3 regions of the Paenibacillus sp. P2(2022) genome follow, and region 1 is predicted to be linked to each of the others. Evidence: riboswitches for the same ligand, from Rfam matches in the RefSeq annotation. Region 1 holds a riboswitch; each other region holds the start of a gene.

The links. A riboswitch is a leader RNA that binds a small molecule or an ion and turns the genes downstream of it on or off. The one in region 1 is predicted to bind cobalamin.
Region 2: another riboswitch for cobalamin. It lies ahead of MMB75_RS14045 (ABC transporter substrate-binding protein); the one in region 1 lies ahead of cobJ (precorrin-3B C(17)-methyltransferase).
Region 3: another riboswitch for cobalamin. It lies ahead of MMB75_RS07920 (ABC transporter substrate-binding protein); the one in region 1 lies ahead of cobJ (precorrin-3B C(17)-methyltransferase).

Annotation. Positions count from the first base shown of each region.
Region 1 covers NZ_JAKWFI010000003.1:269,215-272,494, reverse strand. The annotation lists gene MMB75_RS12995 (uroporphyrinogen-III synthase) at 1-30, shown strand, start outside; gene MMB75_RS12990 (LOG family protein) at 230-784, shown strand; cobalamin riboswitch at 842-1,027, shown strand; gene cobJ (precorrin-3B C(17)-methyltransferase) at 1,337-3,133, shown strand; gene MMB75_RS12980 (sirohydrochlorin chelatase) at 3,228-3,280, shown strand, end outside.
Region 2 covers NZ_JAKWFI010000003.1:510,916-514,195, reverse strand. The annotation lists gene MMB75_RS14055 (nucleobase:cation symporter-2 family protein) at 1-691, shown strand, start outside; gene MMB75_RS14050 (hypothetical protein) at 944-1,075, shown strand; cobalamin riboswitch at 1,458-1,662, shown strand; gene MMB75_RS14045 (ABC transporter substrate-binding protein) at 1,879-3,280, shown strand, end outside.
Region 3 covers NZ_JAKWFI010000002.1:165,832-169,111, forward strand. The annotation lists gene cbiB (adenosylcobinamide-phosphate synthase CbiB) at 1-458, shown strand, start outside; gene MMB75_RS07915 (histidine phosphatase family protein) at 473-1,225, shown strand; cobalamin riboswitch at 1,321-1,536, shown strand; gene MMB75_RS07920 (ABC transporter substrate-binding protein) at 1,746-2,753, shown strand; gene MMB75_RS07925 (FecCD family ABC transporter permease) at 2,750-3,280, shown strand, end outside.

The DNA of each region.
Region 1 (3,280 bases):
CTGAAGAGCGTGAACGGTCATTTGAAATGAGCTAGAACTGATAAAAGCAGTAAGCTAAAAATGAACTTATATTTACTAATACAGAGTAAAATAGAGATAAGGGCCTACGAGGTCTTTATCTTTTTTTGTTGGACATGCATCGCAAAGTTTTTTGTTATAGCGAAAATATTTATCTAATATAATGAATAAGTTTCGATGCATGATATTGAGGACAGGAGCTGAGACGTTTATGAATTCTATTTGTGTATTTGCAGGGTCCAGACCTGGACATTCATCGGTATATGTTGAGGCGGCAGGCAAGCTGGGTGAAGCTATGGCTCGCCAGCATATCCGTTTAATTTATGGTGGCTCCAGCAGAGGGCTGATGGGTAAGGTGGCGGATGGACTGTTGGCGGGTGACGGTCAGGTCACCGGCATTATGCCCACCCTGTTATTCGATGCAGAGATCATTCATCGGGGAGTTACCGAATTTATTGAGGTAGCAAGCATGCATGAACGTAAAGCGGCGATGAGCGAGATGGCCGATGCGTTTATAGCCCTTCCGGGAGGCTTGGGAACCTTTGAGGAACTGTTCGAGGTATTGTGCTGGGCGCAAATCGGTATACATCGCAAGCCCATTGGGCTGCTGAATGTGAATGGATATTTTGACCCGTTGGTAGAAATGGTACGTCATAGCGTGCAGGAAGGGTTTACCGGAGCTGATCATCCAGCGCTACTGAGTATATCTGCGGACCCGGATGAACTGCTGCATATGTTGAAAAATAAAGCAGAGAACTTGAAATAAAGCTTTTTTCGTGCTTGCACAACTGATTGAGGCAAGGTTATGATAAGACCCATAATCAAATAGCGGACAGACAAGGTGCCTTTGCGGTTGAGCAAAGGGTAACAGGGAATCGGGTGCAAGTCCCGAGCGGTCCCGCCACTGTAAGGAAGAGGGTTCTTTTAAATGGTCACTCGTACAAAACGGGGAAGACGAGAGAATCCGTTGATGCCAAGCCAGGAGACCTACCTTGATCTGTATGCACCGTTAACCTTCGCGGAGAGGATGGGTGTACGAAATCAGGAAATCAGGCACACGTTGCTTTTTCCATGTTGGTTACAGGTTTGCGTGGATATGAACGTGCAGCAGCGTTTGAAGCGTAAACAAAACAGATGGAAAACAACGGCAGATAGGAGGAAGACAAGAACTGTCTTCTTACGCTGTTTCGTCTGGTAAGAGAGATACGTACATAGGAACCCCATCCGGGCAGGATGGGTTTTTTTTGAGTTAAAGGATGCCACAAATTATTGAAATAGATAGTATAGCTGCCCTGAAAAGGATGATAGGAGGAGCACGATGAGCCCATTAGGAAAATTGCTGGTGATTGGATTTGGACCAGGAGATATGGAACATATCACAAAACGGGCGTTGGATGCGCTGGCCGAAAGTGAGGTCATTATCGGCTACAATACCTACGTTGATTTGATTCGTCCGTTGTTGAACGGACAGGAGATTGTACGCACAGGGATGACAGAAGAAGTGAGCCGTGCGCAGGAGGCGGTTCGCCAAGCAGAGATGGGTAAGAAGGTAGCCGTCATTTCTAGTGGAGATGCTGGGGTCTATGGCATGGCAGGGCTGGTGTACGAAGTGCTGATGCAAAAAGGCTGGCGTCGCGAGGACGGGGTTGAGGTAGAAGTTGTGCCGGGGATCTCGGCTATTCAATCCTGTGCTTCGTTGTTGGGAGCGCCGGTTATGCATGATGCTTGCACAATCAGTCTGAGTGATCATCTGACCCCGTGGGAAACGATCGTGAAGCGTGTAGAAGCTGCGGCTTCGGCTGATTTTGTGATTGCCTTATACAACCCGCGCAGTGGTCGACGTACCCGCCAGATTGTGGAGACGCAGTCCATTTTGCTCCGTTACCGTGATTCGCAAACTCCAGTTGGACTGGTGAAGAGTGCTTATCGTGAACGTCAGCAGGTTATTGTAACGACGCTGGAAGATATGCTGAACCATGATATCGGGATGCTGACGACCGTAATCATCGGCAATTCCTCGACGACAGTGTATGACGGGTTAATCGTGACTCCGCGCGGCTATCAGCGCAAATACACGCTGGACGCGACCGAGCAAGTGCTCAAACCGCATCAGCGGCTTCGCACGGAAGCGGAGCCGTGGTCGCTGGGCGCGCAAGAGGATCGCGCGCTGGATACACCGCAGGGAGGCGGAGCTCTGACTGCGCCTCCCGAGCCTTCCGCGAGCAGCGCTGCGGTTGCCACGCAGGCACGCCCGCAAGCGATGGCTACCGTGCAGGCTGCGCCCGCGAAGCCAACCGGAGCGGCTCCAGCATCGCTGGCAGCAGAGGCACTAAGCCGCCTAGCTGTCGGCGGCAAGCTGCCGGGCGAAGCCAATGCTCGCTGGAGCGGGCAAGCGCCTACCGCCCAGAGCGCCGTCGGAACGGCAACGGTGGCTACGACTGGGAAGGCGTCAGGCGGCTTTGGTAAGCCTGCGCTGTTTGAGGTGGGGGTTTCCCCTGGCGTGGGAAACAAGAAGTTCACTGCTCGGCAGATGGCATTGCTCGCCGAGGTAGCGGGTGATGATGGCGAGCTGGAATACACGCCAGATCATCAGATCGTGCTGCGCGTGCCGTGCGCAGACCCCGAGGAACTGGTCGGACGGCTTCGGGATGAACGATTCATTGTCATGCCGATCGGCGATGTGTTTAAGGTGAAGGCATGCGACTTCTGCAATATGGAGAAAGATGATGCGGTGCCTGTGGCTGAGCATCTACAGGTTGTACTTGGCGGATTACAGGCACCCAAGGAAACGAGTATTGCTTTGAATGGATGCGGCATGGCTTGCTATGGAGCGGTGATGGAGGATATCGGAATCGTCTATCGCAAGGGAGGATACGATCTGTTTCTCGGCGGCAAAAAATTTGGCCGTAATGCTCATGCCGCTCAGCCCGTAGCGGAAGGGATTCCGGGTGATCAGATTACAGATATCGTGGAGAACATTATTGCTGAATATAAGGAAAAAGGACATCCGAACGAGCGTTTTCATAAATTCTTCAAACGTGTAGGCATCGTTGCGGGTTTCCGGCATGAAGATGCACCAGCAACAGTAGAAGTGAACGCGGTTTGTGGTGATTAAGTGGGTTGGTAGGCTTGATGAACAGGATACAAGCATATATATAAAATAGGGCGTCATGTAGGCTATCCCTATCAATGAGGAGGAAAACACAGCAGTGGATGCAATATTGTTGGTTGGACATGGAAGTCGGGACCCAGAGGGTAATCA
Region 2 (3,280 bases), 240 kb from region 1:
CGTAGCGGATGCTTCGTGGGTGAGTATTGCGCAGCCGTTTTATTTTGGTAAGCCGGAGTTTAGCATTATGGCAGTATGTACGATGATTATCGTCAATATTGTGAGCATGGTCGAGTCTACGGGGGTTTATCTAGCAGTAGGTAAAGCGATTGATCAGAAAGTGGAGCAAAAGCAAATCGTCAATGGACTTCGTTCGGAAGGACTTGCAATTATGTTGGGCGGTATTTTTAATGCGTTCCCTTACACGGCCTTCTCCCAAAATGTGGGTTTAATCTCGCTGACTCGCGTCAAATCCCGTAACGTTATTTTTGCTGCTGGCGGCATCATGGTCGTCCTCGGTTTGCTGCCTAAGCTGGCTGCCTTGACGACAGTGATTCCTAACGCTGTGCTGGGCGGGGCGATGATCGTCATGTTTGGCTCGGTTGCTGCATCAGGCATGTCTATTTTGTCAGAAGTGGATCTGCGGAAAGAAAGCAATCTGCTGATTGCAGCATGCAGTATTGCCGTGGGCCTAGGCTCAGCTGTTCTGCCGCAAATGTTCGACCAACTGCCGAGCTTTGCCAAAATGCTGCTGCAAAACGGCATCGTATCTGGCTCGATTACGGCAATTGTCTTGAACATTGTTTTGGCAAGAAAACAGGGTGAATCGGTCAAAGGCGTTAATGTCTCAGAAGTTCCACAGAAGGTTTGATGAATAGGAAATAAACAAAAACAGCCGGAGAGAGGGCGTAGCCTCTTTTCCGGCTGTTTGGCATGGGGTTATCCAGAACTAGTTATTTATTAAGCAGCATGAAATTATTGATAAAACCCTCTTTCTGTATGAAGATCGGGGTTTGGATTTTCGAGTGGTAGGAAGAGGCATGGTATAATCTACCTTAAGGACTTTGGATAGTGGTGGATGTTTTCGGATCACGGCGCAGCTTCCCGAAAGGGGGTGAAGCCGATGGTCAACCTTGTGTCGTGCTATGATGTGCTGCGTTGGATGGTTACGTTACTAAGCCTGGTGTTTAGTATTCGTAAGCTTTATCGCTGGCTGCGTCGGAAATTTCGGAACAAGCGAAAACCCACCGCGTAATTAGGTTGGCCCCTAACGGTGGGTTTCGTTCGCATTAACATTCAGTTATGCAGCGCGCCGTGGTGGTGATCCACAGCCTTTCAAGTCCTAAGAGTCTTTGCCGTTGGAGCGGCGAAGGCTCTTTTTAGTATACGGATACGGTGGTTATCTCTATACCTAATTTTAACACGTGAATTGTGTGCACGCAACGTTAAGACATACCTTCAATTGCGCGCAAGCAATGAATAGCCTTGGTCTTGATTCACACTATATCATTCAAATTTAAATTATTACGCAACATTTGTTGACAAGCCAGTAGCAACAAAATAAGATAATCCTAAATCGTAATAAAAAGGAATAAAGGAAGAAAACAGGTGTGAGCCGGACAACTCTATATACGAAGTTTCGTAGAGACGATGTAGATAGTTGTTGAGCGTGTTCACTTAAAAGGGAAGTTCGGTAGATTCCGACACGGACCCGCCACTGTATACAGGCATCAGCAGGGTACTGCTGGAGCTTTCAGAACAAGCCACTGGAACTGTGAGGAACCGGGAAGGCCTGAAAGATACGCTTGGAGTCAGGAGACCTGCCTGTTTTGACATCACTGTCAGACCCACGGGATGCTGGGGAGGTGGTTAGGCGTGCTGCATACGGAATGTCTGAAACCGATCTGATCCCTTCTATGTTTTTGGAGCTGGCTTTGAGGTGAGTTTTGACATTTTATAATGAAAGCATTTCTGACTGCTGATCAAGTGGTTGGGAATGCTTTTTCGCGTTTTGCGTTAGGTTTATACGATTTTACAAGATAGAGGGGGAAATGTGGGATGATAGGCAATCGTAATAGGCGTTCATGGTTCATATGTACAGGATTGCTGCTGCTGATGGCAGTTATGACTCTTTCGGGATGTGGCGCAGCCACGAAGACGGAGGATAGCTCGGGCAAGGGTGAGAACACGTCTGCACAACAGACTCAAGCAGATAAAAAGCTGGTGATGGCGTATACGTGGAAACCGTCAGGCGTCGATCCGCATGGAGACAATAGCTGGGATGTGATGCGTTCCGGTGCCGGTGAGACACTCATTCGTTTGAATGAAAAACTGGAACCTGTAGCTTGGCTAGCCAAGGAGTGGAAGCATGATAGTCCTAATGTGTGGTCGTTCAGCGTGCAGGATAAGGTCACGTTTCATAATGGAAAGAGCATGGATGCAGTAAGTGTAAAAGCATCTTTGCTGCGCTCAATCGAAAAAAGCCATCTGGCGAAGGATTTACTGGATGTGAAGTCCATTGATGTAACTGGTCCGCTGACGCTGAAAATTACGACAAACCAGCCGAATGCAGCGCTGGTATCCAATTTGGCTGATCCGTCAACGATTGTACTGGATGTGGCATCCATGAAAGATGAGCAAAGCTACCCTGCAATGACAGGTGCTTTTAAAATCAAAGCCTTCAACAAGGATCAATCCTTGGTCGTCGAGCGTTATGACGGATACTGGGGCGAAAAGGCGCGATTGGCCGAAGCGACGATGAAATTCATTACGGACGGTAATTCGCGCCTGATGGCGTTACAATCTGGTGAGGTGGATGTAGCGACGGATATTCCGGTAGATAACGCAGAGGTATTAAAAAAGAACGACAAGCTACAAGTGCTGTCGGCTCCATCCTTGCGCACCCATATGATTGTGTACAACATGGAATCACCTGTGTTCAAGGATGCAACCAACCGTAAGGTGGTGGACAGTCTGATTCCGCGCGCATCCATTGTGAGCGCCGTCATGAGAGGCTTCGGTACGGAAGCAAGCAGCCCGTTTCCGAGCATTCTTCCCTTCGGTAAGATTGAGCGCAAAGCATTGGACGGAACGGCGGAGCAGTTGTTGACGAAGGATGGCTGGCAGAAGGATGCCCAAGGTACGTGGACCAAGCAGGGCAAGCCATTCGAGGTTACGCTGCTGACCTTCCCACAGCGTCCGGAGCTATCCGTCATGGCTGAGGTGATTCAGAGCCAATTGCTGAATGAGGGAATCCAGGTCAAGATTCGCAAGGTGGAAAATATCGACGAGGCATTGACCAAAAATGATTGGGATTTTGCTATGTACAGCATGCTCACGGCCCATACAGGGGAGCCGCAGTATTTTATGGACATGTTCTACTCCTCTACAAGTGAAGCGAATGTAAGCCGTTATGCTTCCAAACCGCTGGAGAATATTCTTCACAGCCTGAAGTTGGCGA
Region 3 (3,280 bases), on a different contig from region 1:
CACTGGCATATCGTGCCGTAAATACGCTCGACTCAATGGTTGGCTACAAAAATGAAAAGTACCTGCATTTAGGCTGGGCCTCGGCACGTCTGGACGATGTAGCTAACTACATTCCGGCTCGCCTGACAGCAGTTATGCTTGTGATAGCGGCGTGGTTGTATCGGCTGGATGCTGCAAGAAGCTGGCGCACAGTCAAGCAGGATGCCCGTCTGCACCCCAGTCCAAACAGCGGCTTTCCCGAATCAGCGGTGGCAGGTGCCTTGGGGATTCGTCTTGGTGGCTATAACGTGTATCACGGCGTACGCTCCTTTCGGGCATATATGGGCGAAGAGATACGACCACTGGAGTCGAAGGATATCCGGCATACAATCCGGCTGATGTTCGCCGTATCCACTATGTTTGTAGGGTTGTGTTTGTTGGGAGTTGCGGGGTGTTTTGCCTTGGGATGGATGCGGTGAGGAGTGACATTATTTTGAAACAAAATACAGAAGGGAAAAGAGTGCGAGAACGTGCACTAAGTCCGAACCCACAACAGGATAGTGAGCCGAATGATGCTAAAGAAGGTCTGCAATGGGACATGGAGCTCGTGCTAGTTCGTCATGGCACAACCTTATGGAATAAGGAACGTCGATATGTGGGACATGCCGATTTGAGTTTGCTGTCTGGAGCAGAGCAGGAATTAAAGCCTTTACGGGAAAAATTGCAGGGCCAGTCCTTTGCTCAAATCTATTGCAGTGACTTGATGCGATGTCGCCAGACCTTGCAGATCATTTTGCCGGAGTCAGCAAAGACGTCTGAACGTTTCCTGTCTGCTATGCCTCCTATCATGGAACCACGTCTGCGAGAACTTCACTTTGGCGAGTGGGATGGAAAAACGTATGACATGCTTAAGGATGTGGCGTTGTATCGCGCTTGGATTGATGAGCCGCAACGAATCACCCCGCCTGGAGGAGAGTCTTGGGTCCATTTTGTGAATCGTCTGCGCGAATTCCGTGACTCTCTGTTTGCGTGGCGCATTGCTTTGAAGGTTCAGCCAATAGAGTCGAATGCTGCACCGCCCTCTGTTTTGGTTGTCACGCATGGTGGAGTAATTCGCCAATTGGTTTGTATGCTGATACCAGGTCATGATTTTTGGAGTCTGAATCCAAAACCGGGAGAAGCGATTAGGCTTCAGTTAAGGCTGGCAGGACTGCACAATTGTATAGCAAAATTGCTTTTTCACTAGGGTAGTTGTGGCGAATCAAGCAGCTGTTTGGGTTGTAAGCTAACTCTTTTTAACCTATAATCATCAAGTAAAAGAACGGCTTGACTACACTACATCAAATATCCAGCAGACGAGGTCGGCGCCGTGTGAGGGAACTTGCTTTTCTTCATTGCGCTGTTAAAAGGGAAGTCGGTGTGAGTCCGACGCGGTCCCGCCACTGTAAATGGAAACATGCTCATTAGCCCTGTTACATGTGCCGCCAAGCATGTGAAAGAATATCAGGGCATGCCTCTTCCATAAGTCAGGATACCTGCCCGTCCGCCTGTCACCATAATCCTTCGAGGAAAGGATGACGTGTTCGCAGTGACTGTCCATGCGGAAAGAAGCTGCCCGCCTGCGCACGATCTGTGCTAACGTGACCCCTGTATCCTGATATGAGGATGCGGGGGTTTTTGATAGGAAAAGAAGGCTGGAATGAGGAAAATATCGGATGATGTTCAAGTAACGCTCTTAACGATTTTTGTATGAAGGGGTGCAAATCATGGCAGGCAAAAAAATAAAGGTATGGACAACAGGTCTATTGGCGCTGATATTGGCAGTTGTGCTGAGTGCATGTGGCGCGAATGGAAAAAATGTAGAAAATAAAGAGGGCCAAGCTTCTTCACAGCAGCCGGGACAGACCGTAACCGCACAAGAGCCTCCGGGCAAAACGGTTTACCCGCTAACGGTTAAGGATGCAACAGGACAGGAATTTACATTTAAAAAGGCACCGGACAAGATCGTTTCCGTCTCCCCGGCAGAAACCGAGGCGTTGTTCGCTATCGGATTGGATAAGGAAATTGTTGGTGTATCCGACTACTCTGATTACCCGGAGGCAGCTACGAAAAAGCCTAAAGTGGGCGGTATTATGAAACCGAACGAAGAGGCGATCATTGCTGCGAACCCTGATGTCGTTTTTGCAGGAATTTCACTTAGTGAACAGGCTACGACTAAGCTACGTGACATGGGAATTATGATTTTTAAAACGGAACCGAAGACCGTTGAAGATGTCATAGCTAACATCGAATTGTATGGGAAAATCACCGATCATCAGAAAGAAGCGAGAGCGGTGACCGACAAGATGAGAGCAGATGTAGCGGAAGTGAAAGAAGGAGTTAAAAATATCGGCAAAGGGCAGAAGCTACGGGTATACGTCGAATTTTCACCAGGCTGGACAGTGGGTAAAGGCGAGTTTATGGACGAACTGATCACATTGGCGGGCGGCGAAAACGTGGGTGCCACGCAGAAGGGCTGGTACCAAATCAGTGAGGAAAATATTATAGCTGCCAACCCTGACGTGATTTTATACAGCAAAAGTGTGAAGGATGACAAAACAGGCCAGTCCCTCGGCGATATCATAAAAGCTCGTAGTGGATGGGATCAAATATCGGCTGTTCGTAACAATCGTGTATTTGCCGTGGATGATAATTTGATTAGCCGTCCAGGTCCACGCGTAACAGAAGGGCTCAAGGAAGTAGCCAAGGGCGTGTACCCTGAAATTTTCAAATGAATCGTAGACTGATCGGTTTTGGGGGGACTGGTCTTGTCTTGCTGCTGCTGACGCTGCTGCTCTGTCTTGGCATCGGCTCGGTCAGTCTTCCGGTCAGCCAGATCACAGGTATTTTGATCAACCACCTACCGTGGTTAGGTGATACGTTTACACCGGATTGGAATACATCTGCAGAGCAGATTATTTTGAAGGTCAGACTGCCACGGGTGTTACTGGGAATGTTGGTTGGAGCAGCGCTGGCGCTGGCGGGAGCCGGATTTCAGGGTGTGCTACGTAATCCTTTGGCTGATCCGTATACACTGGGAGTGTCTTCGGGAGCTTCGGTAGGAGCGGCAGTGCTGATTTATTGGGGGCTTCAATTTTCATTTGTGGGTATATGGACCCTTCCGCTAGTCGCATTTATAACCGGCATGCTGACGCTGTGGATGGTGTTGACGTTGGCGCGTGAAGGTGGGAAAATTCCGACCCAAAGCCTCATTTTATCAGGTGTGGTGATGCAATTTTTTGGGGGAGCCATTGTTTCTTTT